2 regions of the Caulobacter sp. GW821-FHT12D05 genome follow, and region 1 is predicted to be linked to the other one. Evidence: predicted binding sites of a transcription regulator. Region 1 holds the regulator's gene; the other holds the start of a gene.
The links. The regulator LexA, encoded in region 1, represses DNA repair genes until DNA is damaged. The targets are predictions, from matches to a motif close to ATGTTCNCNANNTGTTCT.
Positions count from the first base shown of each region.

Region 2: a site for LexA is predicted at 4,684-4,701, ahead of recA (recombinase RecA). Genes of this name have one in related genera too.

Region 1 is NZ_JBXAQO010000001.1:1,017,035-1,024,068, forward strand. Features, by position in the region: gene AC1RRR_RS04385 (anthranilate synthase component II) at 101-697, shown strand; gene trpD (anthranilate phosphoribosyltransferase) at 700-1,725, shown strand; gene trpC (indole-3-glycerol phosphate synthase TrpC) at 1,722-2,510, shown strand; gene AC1RRR_RS04400 (lysophospholipid acyltransferase family protein) at 2,597-3,163, shown strand; gene lepB (signal peptidase I) at 3,226-4,017, shown strand; gene AC1RRR_RS04410 (class I SAM-dependent methyltransferase) at 4,068-4,853, shown strand; gene lexA (transcriptional repressor LexA) at 5,025-5,732, shown strand; gene AC1RRR_RS04420 (isocitrate lyase/PEP mutase family protein) at 5,802-6,557, opposite strand; gene AC1RRR_RS04425 (ComEC/Rec2 family competence protein) at 6,588-7,034, opposite strand, start outside.
Region 2 is NZ_JBXAQO010000005.1:196,011-203,044, forward strand. Features, by position in the region: gene AC1RRR_RS24245 (LysR family transcriptional regulator) at 1-314, shown strand, start outside; gene alaS (alanine--tRNA ligase) at 368-3,016, opposite strand; gene recA (recombinase RecA) at 3,507-4,577, opposite strand; gene AC1RRR_RS24260 (EAL domain-containing protein) at 4,857-6,464, shown strand; gene AC1RRR_RS24265 (DUF885 domain-containing protein) at 6,468-7,034, opposite strand, start outside.

The DNA of each region.
Region 1 (7,034 bases):
GAGACCGCGTCCGCTGTAACCGTAACTGAAAGCCGCGCGCGAAAATGCCGCTACACAAAGGGCTCGCGCAGGCTAGAACCGACCTCCGAAAGGCGGCGTCATGATCCTCGTCATCGATAACTACGACAGCTTCACCTACAACCTCGTGCACTATCTGAACGAGCTGGGGGCCGAGACGGTCGTCTACCGCAACGACGCGCTGACCGTGCAGGAGGCCCTGGGCCTGGCGCCGGCCGCCGTCCTGCTGTCGCCTGGCCCCAAGGCCCCGGACCAGGCCGGCATCTGCCTGCCGCTGCTGCAGGCCGCGCCCGAGGGCCTGCCGATCCTGGGCGTCTGCCTGGGCCACCAGGCCATTGGACAGGCCTATGGCGGCGAGGTGATCCGCGCCAAGGCCGTGATGCACGGCAAGGTCAGCAAGGTCCGCCACGACGACAAGGGCATCTTCAAGGGCCTGCCCAACCCGTTCACCGCCACGCGCTACCACTCGCTGGCCGTCCGCCGCGAAGACTTGCCGCCCGAGCTGGAGGTCACCGCCTGGACCGACGACGGCGAGATCATGGGCGTGCAGCACAAGACCCGTCCGGTGTTCGGCGTCCAGTTCCACCCGGAATCGATCGCCACCGAGGGCGGCCACCAGATGCTGGCCAACTTCATGGACCTGGCGAACGTCAAGCGCGACGCGCAGATCTGGGTCTAGCCATGTCCGACGCTTTCAAGCCGCTGCTGGCCAAGCTGGCCGACGGCCAGACCCTGGGCGACGATGACGCCGAGGTGTTCTTCGCCGCCTGCCTGCGCGGCGAGCCCACCCCGGCCCAAGTGGCCGCCGCCGTCACCGCCATGCGCCTGCGTGGCGAGACGGTGGGCGAGATCGCCGCCTGCGCCCGCGCCATGCGCCGCGCCGCCGTGCAGCTGGAGCATCCGTACGACGTCATCGACGTCTGCGGCACCGGCGGTGATGGCCTGCACACGCTGAACATCTCCACGGCCGTCGGTTTCGTGGCCGCCGGCGGGGGCCTGAAGGTCGCCAAGCACGGCAACCGCGCCATCACGTCCAAGTCCGGCACCGCCGACGTCCTGACCGCCCTGGGCGTCAATATCGACGCCACGCGCGAGCAGCAGCGCCAAGCGCTGGACGAAGCCGGCATCTGCTTCCTGTTCGCCCAGGCTCATCACGGGGCGATGAAACACGTGTCGCCGATCCGCCAGCAGCTGGGCTTCCGCACCATCTTCAACCTGCTGGGCCCGCTGACCAATCCGGCTGGCGCCAAGCGGCAGGTGGTCGGGGTCTCGGCCCCGCGCTTCGTCGAGCCGATCGCCAAGGCCCTGGGCGCGCTGGGCGCCGAGCGCGCCTGGTCGGTGCACGGCTCGGGCATGGACGAGCTGACCACCACCGGCGAGACCGAGGTCGCCGAGTGGCGCGACGGCCGCATCCACCTGTTCACGATCACGCCCGAGGCCGTCGGTCTGCCGCGCGCTTCGCTGGCCGACATCACCGGCGGTGATCCCGACTTCAACGCCGCTGCCCTCACCCGTCTGTTCGACGGTGAAAAGGGCGCCTATCGCGACATCGTGCTGCTGAACGCCGCCGCCGCCTTCCTGGTCGCCGACAAGGTCGAGACCCTGGTCGAAGGCATCGAACTGGCCGCCGACGTCATCGACGAAGGCCGCGCCAAGGCCGCCCTCGCCGGCCTGGTGGCCGCCACCAATTCGGAAGTACCCGCGTGACCGACATCCTCGCCAAGATCGCCGCCTACAAGCTTGAGGAGGTCGTCGACCGCAAGCGTCGCCGCACCCTGGGCGCGCTCGAGAACGCCGCCCGCAACGCCTCGTCGCCGCGCGGCTTCAAGCAGGCCCTGATCGCCGGCCACGCGCCCGGCAAGCTGTCCCTGATCGCCGAGATCAAAAAGGCCTCGCCGTCCAAGGGCCTGATTCGCGCCGACTTCGACCCGCCGGCCCTGGCCCGCAACTACGAGGCCGGCGGCGCGTCGTGTCTCTCCGTGCTCACGGATGGCCCCAGCTTCCAGGGCGCCGACGCCTATCTGATCGACGCCCGCGCGGCCGTCAGCCTGCCCTGCATCCGCAAGGACTTTCTGGTGGATCCCTGGCAGGTGGCCGAGAGCCGCGCCCTGGGCGCTGACGCTATCCTGGTCATCCTGGCCATGATCGACGACGTCCTGGCCGCCGAGCTGATGAGCGAAGCCAAGCGCCTGGGTATGGACGCCCTGGTGGAAGTCCACGATGAGGCCGAGATGGAGCGCGCCGGCGCCCTGGGCTCTGACCTGGTGGGCATCAACAACCGCGACCTGAAGAGCTTCGTCGTCGACCTGGCCGTCACCGAACGCCTCCAGGCCCTCGCACCGAAGGACGCCCTGCTGGTCACCGAAAGCGGCATCTTCACCCACGACGACGTCGTGCGGATGGAAGCTACCGGCGCCAAGGCCATGCTCGTGGGCGAAAGCCTGATGCGCCAAGCCGACGTCACGGCGGCCACGCGCGCTCTGCTCGGCTGACGGATCGGGTACGCGCCGTCTGGCGTTTTCTGCCTCGCCCGCCCACAGTCACCTCAACAAGAACACTGCCGCGCGAGGAAACGCGAATGCATTGGCTCGCCCGCGTGGTGAATTGGTCCCTCGTCGCCTTTTTCAAGCGGGAGGGCTGGACGATCGAGGGCTCGGCCCCGACGACCACCCGCAAGTTCGTGATCATCGCCGCGCCGCACACCAGCAACTGGGACTTCGTCTATTTCCTGGGCGCGGCCGACGCGCTGAACCTGAAGCTCAGCTTCATGGGCAAGGCCTCGCTGTTCCGCTGGCCGTTCGAGCGGCTGATGAAGGACCTGGGCGGCGTGCCGATCGACCGCTCCCAGTCGCGCGACACGGTCCAGGCCATGGCCGACGAGTTCGCCCGCCGCGACGAGTTCATGCTGACGATCGCGCCCGAGGGCACGCGCGGCAAGGCCAGCGGCTGGAAGACCGGCTTCTACAACATCGCCCTGAAGGCCGGCGTGCCGATGGTGCCCGGCTTCATGGACTACAAGCGCAAGGTGGTGGGCCTGGGCCCGGCGATGATGCCCAGCGGCGACTACGAGACGGACTTGGCGGCGCTGGCGGCGTTCTATGCGCCGGTCACGCCCAGGCATCCGGAGCTGAAGACCGTTCTCTAGGGCGCCACGATTTAGCCAAGCTCGCCGCCCTAACCTTAGCTTGAGCAAGCAAAGGAACGGCGATGCGCAAGTGGACTGAAGGCCTGATCGAAGCCGCCAAGACGGCCGCCATCGTGCTGGTGGTGTTCCTGATCCCGCGCACGGTCTTCTGCCAGCCGTTCACGATCCCGTCGGAGTCGATGCAGCCGACGCTGATGGTCGGCGACTACATCCTGGTCTCCAAATATCCGTACGGGGTCAGCCGCCACTCGATCCCGCTGAGCCCGCCCGTGGGCCACGGACGCCTGCTGGGCCAGGCGCCCGAGCGCGGCGACATCGTGGTGTTCAAGAAGCCCAGCGACGGCCGCACCGACGTGATCAAGCGTGTCATCGGCTTGCCCGGCGACCGCATCCAGATGAGCGGCGGCGTGGTGCGCATCAACGGCGCACCGGTGACCCAGACCCTGACCGGAATTGACGCCGACGGCTCGCCCGGCGCCTGGCCGATCCCGGTACGTCACCTGCGCGAGACCCTGCCCAACGGCCGCACCTACGCCACCAACAGCTTCGGGGCCGAGACCCAGGCCGCCAACACCGGCGTCTACACCGTCCCGGCTGGCTGTTACTTCGTGATGGGCGACAATCGCGACAACTCGCTGGACAGCCGCTTCAACCCCGGTTCGACGCCCAAGGGCTATGCCTCGTGCGCCTGGGACGTGGCCCGCGACGCCGACCTGCCGCCGGAGCTGGGCATGGGCTTCATCCCCGCCGAGAACCTGGTCGGCCGCGCCGAGCGGATCCTGTTCTCGTGGACCGGCCACGGCCTGCGCCTGGACCGCACCTTCAAGGCTCTGCCCGCCCCCAAGGTTGGCTGAGCCCGCAACCGTCGTTAGGGTCCGCGCCAGTTCGAGTTTGAGGGAATCGGATGCGGGCCTTTCTGTCCAAGCTGCGTCGCGTCTTTTCGCCCGCCCTGCCCGCTGCCGACGCCGTGGCCGCCCCGCAAGAGCTCTGGCATCTGGTCGGCGCCGCTGACGCCGACTACGTGCGTGTCGGCCAACAGTTCAAGCAGCTGTTCATCGACGCGGGCCTGCAGCCGCACCACGCCATCCTCGACGTCGGCTGCGGCATCGGCCGCGCGGCGGCGCCGCTGGTCGACTATCTGGACGAGACCGGTCGTTATGCCGGCTTCGACGTCATGGCCCAGGCCATCGACTGGTGCCGGGCCAATATCGCCGTCGGCGACCCGCGCTTCCAATTCACCCACGCCGACATGCACAGCGACCGGTACAATCCGGAAGGCTCGCAGCCGGCCAGCCGTTTCGTCTTCCCCTATCCGGACGCCAGTTTCGACTTCGTCTGGTTGGGCTCGGTGTTCACCCACCTGCTGGCCGCCGACCAGGCCCAGTTCGCCCGCGAGATCGCCCGGGTCCTGAAGCCCGGCGGGACCAGCGTCATCTCCTGGTACCTGATCGACGACGAGGCCCGCGCCAACACCGGCGATGGCCAGATCGCCTTCGACTTCGTCCACGCCCTGGACGGCTGCTGGACGGCCAACCCGGACATGCCCGAGGACACGATCGCCTACGACCTGGCCTCCATCCTGGCGCAATACGAGGCCTTGGGCCTGGACGTGCTCAACGTCGCCCTCGGCGAATGGCGTCGCCAGCCGATGCAGGACCAGGACATCATCGTAGCCCGCAAGCGCGCCTGAAAGCTTTCGTTAAGCTTTTGATTCTGGTCGACATTTACCCTATCGGCCAAGCTAGCCCTTGATTTTCCTCGCCTTTCTCCGGCGAACGACGCTCGACTTGACTTTAACGCGGAACGCCTAGAGAACATTCGAAAGGTTTGCGGTTTGTTCCGCGCTCCAATCGAGGTCGTCATGCTCACCCGCAAGCAGCACGAACTGCTGATGTTCATCCACGAACGGATCAAGGAGACCGGCGTCTCCCCGTCCTTCGACGAGATGAAGGAGGCCCTCGATCTGGCGTCCAAGTCGGGCATCCACCGGCTGATCACGGCCCTGGAAGAGCGCGGCTTCATCCGTCGCCTGGCCCACCGGGCCCGGGCGCTGGAGGTGGTGAAGCTGCCGCAGCAGGCCACGACGGCCGCCCCGCCCAAGGGCCGTGGCGCGTTCCGCCCGCAGGTGTTTGAAGGCGGCGGTTCGCCCTCGCCCGCGCCGGCTGCATCCTCGGCGCCCGCCAATGACAGCCGCGAACTGCCGATCCTGGGCAAGATCGCCGCCGGCACGCCGATCGACGCCATCCAGCACGAGCGCGAGCGCCTGCCGGTGCCCGAGGCCATGCTGGGCAATGGCGAGCACTATGTCCTTGAGGTGCAGGGCGACTCGATGATCGAGGCCGGCATCCTCGACGGCGACTACGTCATCATCAAGAAGGGCGACACCGCCACCTCGGGCGAGATCGTCGTCGCCCTGGTCGGCGAGGAAGCCACGCTGAAGCGCCTGCGCAAGAAGGGCGGCTCGATCGCCCTGGAAGCCGCCAACCCCAAGTACGAGACCCGCATCTTCGGCCCCGACCAGGTCGAGGTGCAGGGCAAGCTGGTGGGCCTGATCCGCCGGTATCACTAGGCCCCGCCCTAGCGATTAGAGATTTGGCCCCGACCTCAGCGAGGATCGGGGCCTTTTCGTATCTGGGGCCTAGAGACGCCCCTCCTCCGCCAGGCGCTTTGCCGCCTTGTCAAAGCCAGCCCAAGCCGCGGCGGCGAGCGAAGCGCCCGTGCTGACCCGGCGTACGCCCAGCGCGCCCAGGCTCTCGACCGACATGTCCGAGCCCCAGAACAGGACATTGACCGGTTTGGGGGCCACGGCCTGGACGATGGCGCGAATTTCGTCGGGATCGGTCACCGCCGGAGCGTACAGGCAGTCCGCGCCGGCCTCGGCATAGGCCTTCAGCCGCTCGATCGTCGGGGCCAGGTCACGATTGCCGCGCAGATAACCCTCGGTGCGGCCGACCAGGATCACGTCCTGGCCCGAGGCGTCGATGGCGGCGCGGGCGGCCTTCAGGCGTTCGAGGGCCACCGGCAGGTCGTAGAGCGCCGAGCCCGACCAGTCTTCGATCGACAGGCCCGCGACGCCGGCCTCGATGGCCAGGGTGACGCTCTCGCCCACGCCTTCGGCTGTGTCGGAGAAGCCCGCCTCGAAGTCGGCGTTCACCGGCAGGTCGGTGGCGGCGCACAGCTGGCGCAGGTGCTCGATCACCTCGTCGCGCGTGATCTGGCCGTCGTCCTTGCCCAGAGCCCAGGCCGCGCCGGCGCTGGTCGAGGCCAGGGCCTTGAAGCCCAGCTTCTGCAACCGCTTGGCGCTGCCGGCGTCCCAGGGGTTGGGCAAGGCGAAGCAGCCCTCGGCATGCAGGGCGCGGAAAGCAGCGCGGCGGGCGGCGAACGGGTTGGACATCACGGATCCTCCAGAAGGTCGGCGCGAGGCTTAGCCGTCCCTCGTGACATCAGGTGTCAGCAGGCGAGACCAAGGCCGATCGCCGCGCAACGGCTGAGCCCAGACGATGCGCCAGCCGTCGGGGCGACGATAGAGCTCGGCGGCCCCGCCCCGCGCGAAATCCTCGGCTGTCAGCAGCACCGCGTCGGCGCACAAAGGCGGTATCCGCGTGGGTGCGGGACCTCGGATCACCACCACCTCGCTGGCCACGCACATGCCCGATAACGTCTCGGCGTCGGGTGTCCTGCGGCTCCAGGCCAGGGACAGCCGCACCGGCGCGCCCAGGGCCGGCGCGCAGACCCGCTTGTCGCAGGCATAGAGGCTCCAGGTCGCCGGTTCGAGGCCGCGCCGCCGCGCCCACAGCTCGGCCCCGAACCGCTTGGCGTCGGTGCGCAGCAGCACCGCCGCGTCTCCCGAGCGCACGGCGGCCGTCGCGCC
Region 2 (7,034 bases), on a different contig from region 1:
GCTGGCCGTTCGAGAAGGATGGGCAATCGGTCCATGTCGACGTCGAGGGCGCCATCACCCTCGACGAAGCGAGCCTCGCACGCGCCGCCGCTCTCGCCTCCGTCGGTCTGACCCTCGCGATGGAGTCCGACGTGCGAGACGACATCGAGGCGGGACGCCTTGTGCGCGTGCTTGAGGATTGGACGCCCACGCTGGCGCCCTTGAGCCTCTATTATCCGAGCCGGCGCAATCCGACCGCCGCGTTCAAGGCGTTCATCGACTTCGCGCGGCGGCATAGTGGATCCGGCGATCGCTTCCAGTCTCTTCGGACATGAAAAAGGGGACGCCTCTCAGCGTCCCCTCATCTCGTTTCAAGCTATCGGCCAGATCAGCCGGCCAGCGCCGCCTTCACCGCCGCGAGGCCTTCGTTGGCCTTGCTGTCGTCGGGCGCGCCGCCTTGGGCGAAGTCGGCCTTGCCGCCGGCGCCCTGGCCACCCATGGCGATCACGGCGGCCTTGGCGAGGTCAGCGGCGCTGAACTTGCCGGTCAGGTCGGCGGTGACGGCCACGGTGACGGCGGCCTTGCCGTCGCTGGTGCCGACCAGGGCGACGACGCCGCCATTGGTCAGCTGCTTCTTGAACTCCTCGGCGACGCCGCGCAGTTCCTTGCCGCCGACGCCGTCCAGGACGCGGGCGATCAGGGCCGTGCCGTTGATGTCCTCAGGACCGGCCGCCGCACCGCCGCCGCCGCCCAGGGCCAGCTGCTTCTTGGCGTCGGCCAGTTCCTTCTCGAGGCGCTTGCGGTCGGCGATCAGGGCGTCGACGCGGGCGCCGACTTCGGCGACCGGGGTCTTGAACTGGTCGGCCAACGACTTGGCCACGCCCGCCTGGTCCAGCAGGAAGCGGCGGGCCGCCTCGCCGGTCAGGGCCTCGATGCGGCGCACGCCGGCGGCGACGCCCTGCTCCGAGACGATCTTGAACAGCGCGATGTCGCCGGTGCGGGCCACATGGGTGCCGCCGCACAGTTCGACCGAATAGGCCTTGGCCTCGTCGGCCAGCGACTTGCCCAGGGTCAGCACGCGAACGCTGTCGCCGTACTTTTCGCCGAACAGGGCCACGGCGCCGGCCTCGATGGCCTCCTGCGGAGCCATTTCCTTGGTCTCGGCCGGGACGTTCTGGCGGATGACCTCGTTGACCTCGGCCTCGATCTTGTCGAGCTCCTCGGCCGTCAGCGGACCGCCGTGGCTGAAGTCGAAGCGCATGCGTTCGCCGTCGACCATCTGGCCCTTCTGGGCGACGTGCGGGCCCAGCACATGGTGCAGGGCGGCGTGCACCAGGTGGGCGGCCGAGTGGTTCGAGCGGGTGGTGTGGCGGCGCTCGGCGTCGACCGAGGCCACGACCTGGTCGCCGACCTTCAGGTCGCCCGACAGCTCGACGCGGTGGACGAACAGTTCGCCAGCCTGCTTCTGGGTGTCGATCACCTTGTTCTCGCGGCCGTTGGCTTCCAGCACGCCGGTGTCGCCGGCCTGGCCGCCGCTCTCGGCGTAGAAGCTGGTGCGGTCCAGCAGCACCTCGACGGTCGTCCCGCCGGTGGCGCTCTCGACCTCGACGCCGTCGACCAGCAGCGCCTTCACGACGCCCGTGGTCTCGGTGTTCTCATAGCCGACGAAGTCGGTCGCGCCGGCCTTTTCCTTGATCGCGAACCAGGCGGCCGCGCCGGCCTGCTGGCCCGAGCCGGCCCAGTTGGCGCGCGCCATCTGGCGCTGCTTTTCCATGGCCGCATCGAAGGCGTCGGTATCGACGGTCAGGCCCTTGGCGCGCACGGCGTCCTGGGTCAGGTCCAGCGGGAAGCCGTAGGTGTCGTAGAGCTTGAAGGCGGTGTCGCCGTCCAGCACGCCGCCGCTGGTCAGGTTGGCGGTGGCCTCGTCCAGCAGGCCCATGCCGCGGCCCAGGGTGACGCGGAAGCGCTCTTCTTCCTGGCGCAGGGTCTCGACGATCGAGGCCTCGGCGCGGCGCAGTTCCGGATAGGCCTGGCCCATCTCGGCCACCAGGGTCGGGGCCAGGCGGTGCATCAGGGGCTCGTTGGCGCCCAGCAGATAGGCGTGGCGCATGGCGCGGCGCATGATCCGGCGCAGGACGTAGCCACGGCCTTCGTTCGACGGCGTCACGCCATCGGCCAGCAGGAACGACGACGAGCGCAGGTGGTCGGCGATGACGCGGTGCGACGGGGCCTGGTCGCCCTCGGCCTTGACGCCAGTCAGCTCGACCGACGCGGCGATCAGGCTCTTGAACAGGTCGACGTCGTAGTTGTTGTGCACGCCCTGCAGCACGGCCGCGACGCGTTCCAGACCCATGCCGGTGTCGATCGAGGGCTTGGGCAGCGAGACACGCTCGCCGCCGGCCAGCTGCTCGAACTGCATGAAGACCAGGTTCCAGATCTCGATGAACCGGTCGCCGTCTTCATCCGGGCTGCCCGGAGGGCCGCCGGGGATGCCTTCGCCGTGGTCGAAGAAGATTTCCGAGCACGGGCCACAGGGGCCGGTGTCGCCCATGGACCAGAAGTTGTCGCTGGTCGGGATGCGGATGATGCGGTCGTCGGACAGCCCGGCGATCTTCTTCCACAGGTCGGCCGCCTCGTCGTCGGTGTGGTACACCGTGACCAGCAGCTTTTCCTTAGGCAGCTTGAACTCGCCGGTCAGCAGGGTCCAGGCGTGGTGGATCGCCTGTTCCTTGAAGTAGTCGCCGAACGAGAAGTTGCCCAGCATCTCGAAGAAGGTGTGGTGGCGAGCGGTGTAGCCGACATTGTCCAGGTCGTTGTGCTTGCCGCCGGCGCGGACGCACTTCTGCGAGCTGGCCGCGCGCGGATGGGCCGGCGTCTCGGCGCCGGTGAACACGTTCTTGAACGGCACCATGCCGGCATTGACGAACAGCAGGGTCGGATCGTTCTGCGGCACCAGCGGCGCCGACGGCGTCACCGCGTGATCGGCCTTGCCGAAGTAGTCGAGGAAGGTGCTGCGGATCTCGTTCAAGCTGGGCATGAGCGTCTCAAGTGTGGGCGTCCGGCGAGCGGCCGGGAGTCGCGCGCTGCATAGCGCGGTTTTTGGCGGAGGGGAAACCGATCCACAGATGGTGACCCGGGTTGAGGTGGAAAAGGGCGGGTTCGGAGGCTGAGTTTTGCTCAACCAGCCCTCCAGCCGTCATCCCGCGACTTGTTCACGGGACCCATGGGTCAGCTTCCGCGTGAGAGCTTCGGTCCGCTCCGCACTTGCGGCGGACAGATGGGTCCCGCGCATAAAGCGCGGGATGACGGGGTTTGGTTGGACACCCCTGCCCTTCCCCCTCCTGCGCTGCGCGCCACCTCCCTCGCTAGGGGGAGGATCTCCATCCTGCCCGCTCCAGAAACGAAATAGGCCGCCTGGCATGGGGTCCAGGCGGCCTGCAATCGCGGCCCTCGCGGCGGTCCGGCCGCGGGCGTGTTGAAGGCGGGGACGCCCGGGGTCGGGCGAGGGCCGCGAAACCTTGCGAGGACTATTCTTCCTCGCCGTCCTCCGGGCCGCCGACCAGGAGCTCTTCCTCGATCTTCTGCGACGACTTGCGGACGGCCGCTTCGATCGAGGCGGCGACGTCGGGATTGGTCTTCAGGAACTCGCGGACATTGTCGCGGCCCTGGCCGATGCGCTGGCTGCCGTACGAGAACCACGAGCCGGCCTTGTCGATGATCCCGGCCTTGACGCCCAGGTCGATGACTTCGCCCAGCTTGGAGATGCCCTCGCCGTACATGATGTCGAACTCGACCTCGCGGAACGGCGGGGCCACCTTGTTCTTGACCACCTTCACGCGGACATTGTTGCCGATGATCTCGTCACGGACCTTCACCGAACCGGTGCGGCGGATGTCCAGGCGCACCGAGGCGTAGAACTTCAGCGCGTTGCCGCCCGTGGTGGTTTCCGGGCTGCCGTACATCACGCCGATCTTGTGACGGATCTGGTTGATGAAGATGACGATGGTGTTGGCCTTGTTGATCGAGGCGGTCAGCTTGCGCAGCGCCTGGCTCATCAGACGGGCTTGCAGGCCCGGCAGGCTGTCGCCCATCTCGCCTTCGATTTCCGCCTTCGGCGTCAGGGCCGCGACCGAGTCGATAACCACGATGTCGACGGCGCCCGAGCGCACCAGGGTGTCGGTGATCTCCAGGGCCTGTTCGCCGTTGTCGGGCTGCGAGACCAGCAGGCTGTCGAGATTGACGCCCAGCTTGTGCGCGTAGGACGGATCCAGCGCGTGCTCGGCGTCGACGAAGGCGGCGGTGCCGCCGGCCTTCTGGACTTCCGCCACCACGTGCAGGGCCAGGGTGGTCTTACCCGAGCTTTCCGGGCCATAGACCTCGATGATCCGCCCCTTGGGCAGGCCGCCGATGCCCAGGGCGATGTCCAGGCCGAGCGAGCCGGTGGAGACGGACTCCATCTCGACCTTGCCCTTTTCGCCCAGCTTCATCACCGAGCCCTTGCCGAACGCGCGGTCGATCTGGGCGAGAGCCGCCTCTAGCGCGCGTTGCTTGTCGCCTTCTTCCTTGCCCACGAGTTTCAAAGCCGCCTGACTGGTCATTGTTGATCCGCCCTCTATCCCATGATTCCGGTCGCCCGATCGGCGCTTCCAGCGCCGCGTCCCAACGACCTGTGGAACACAGTTAAAGGCGTACATGCTTTGTTCCAGGTTCGCAAGATGTTCTCATAAGCAGAAACGTCCGTTTCTGACGTAGGCCAGAATGCCGCACCCTGCCGGGCCGGAAATTCCGTGACACCCGCCGCGCCGAAACCGGTCCTTAAGTCCCGCTGTGCCAGCTTCACTGCTTCTTATGGTCCAGTCTTTGGGGGGACTGCAGACTTGTCCATCGATCCGCGCCGCCTTCTGGGCCTGGCCTTCGCCAGCGCCGATCTTCTCGTCGAGCTGCAGAGCGGCCGTGTGCGCCTGGCGCTGGGCGCCGCGCAAAAGGTCATGGGCAAGAGCGAGGCCGGCCTGATGGGCCAGGCCTGGTCCGATCTGTTCCACCCCGACGACCGCCCGCTGATGGAGGCCATGCTCAGCTGCGCCGACGACGGCATCCGCCGGGGTCCGGTGGTGCTGCGCCTGGCCGGGGCCGAGGATCGCTGCGTGCGGGTCATCCTGCGCGCCCTGCCCGAGAACGACGGCCGCGTCTCGTGCGCCGCCACCGCCGCCCAGTCGGCCGGCCCGCCCCTGACCGCCGACAGCCTGCAGCCCCGCGAGTCGTTCGACGACATCGCCCAGGGCCTGTTCGAGGCCGCCCGCGTCACGGGCCTGGAGCTGGAACTGGCCATGGTCGAGTTCGCGGGCCTGGGCGCCATGCGCGAAGGCCTGACGCCCAGCGAGGCCCAGGCCCTGGACGTCCGCGTCGCCAGCGCCGTCCGCGCCGAGTCGCACGGCGGTTCGGCCGCCACCCGCCTGTCGCCCGACCGCTTCGCCCTGCTGCGCCAGCGCGACGACCGGCCCGAGAACATGGTCAAGCGCCTGACCAAGATGGTCAGCGCCGAAGCCGACGCCCACGTGGTGCCGCTGGAGTCCGGCGGCGGCTCGTCCCGCGCCCTTCGCGCCCTGCGCTACGCCCTCGACGACTTCCTGCGCGAGGGCCTGAAGGACATGCCGCCGATGACCCTGTCGGAGGCGATGAACCGGTCCGTGAAGCGGACCCTGGCCCGCGCCGGCGCCCTGGGCGTGGCGGTCAGCCAGCGGCGCTTCACGCTGGCCTACCAGCCGGTGGTCTCGCTGGCCACGGGCCTGGCCCATCACCACGAGGCCCTGGTGCGGTTCGAGGACGGCGGCAGCCCGTTCGCCCTGATCCGCATGGCCGAGGAATTTGACCTGATCGAGGAGCTGGACCACGCCATCGTCGAGCAGGCCGTCAAGAAGCTGGCCAATGACCAGGAGCGCAAGCTGCGCCTGGCGGTCAACGTCTCGGGCCAGACGATCGGCAACGAGAGCTTCGTCGACCATGTCAGCCGCCTGCTCGCCAAGTACGACGAGGCCAAGGGCCGGCTGATCTTCGAGATCACCGAGACCCGCGCCATCGACAACCTGACCGTGGCCAACCAGCACATCCAGAGCCTGCGCGGCATGGGCTCGCTGGTCTGCCTGGACGACTTCGGGGCCGGCTCGTCCTCGTTCGCCTACCTGCAGCAGCTGCAGCTGGACATCGTCAAGATCGACGGCCGCTACGTCCGCGAATTGGCCGACAACGGCCGCGACGGCGCCCTGGTGCGCCGCCTGGTCGAGCTGTGCCGCGACCTGAAGATCCGCACGGTCGCCGAGATGGTCGAGACCGTCGAGGTCGAGGAGATCGTCCGCGCCGCCGGCGTCGACTTCGCCCAGGGCTGGCTCTACGGCAAGCCCGTCGACAAGCCCGCCCCCGCCCTGCGACCCAGCGCGCCGGTCAAAGCCGTTGCGCGCCGGGCCGGGGCTTCCGACAGCTGGGGGTAAGGTCTAGGCCTTGCCGCCCTTCGCGACGATGTAGTCGTCGATCACGCGTTCCAGGGTGGTCAGCGGGGTCATGCCCGAGAGCAGGCCCGCGTCGTGGAATTCGCGGATGTCGAACTTCTTGCCCAGGGCCTTCTGAGCCTTGGCGCGGACGCGCAGCCAGACGATCTTGCCGATCATGTAGCTGCAGGCCTGGCCCGGCCACACGACGTAGCGCTCGATCTCGGTGATCGAGCCGCTTTCCTCGTCGCCCATGGTCTCGGCCATGTACTTCACGGCCTGCTCGCGGCTCCACTTCTTGTGGTGCATGCCGGTGTCGACCACCAGGCGCACGGCGCGGAACAGGGCGTCGTGCAGCATGCCGATGTGGCCGCGCGGGTCGGTCTTGTAGATGCCCATCTCGACGGCCAGCTGCTCGGAATAGAGCGCCCAGCCCTCGGTGTAGCCCGAGAAGCCGATGATCTTGCGGATCATGGGCAGGCCCTTGGCCTCGTTCGAGATCGACAGCTGCAGGTGGTGACCCGGGACGCCCTCGTGCACCGTCAGGGTGGTCAGGGTGTACTTGGCCTGCTC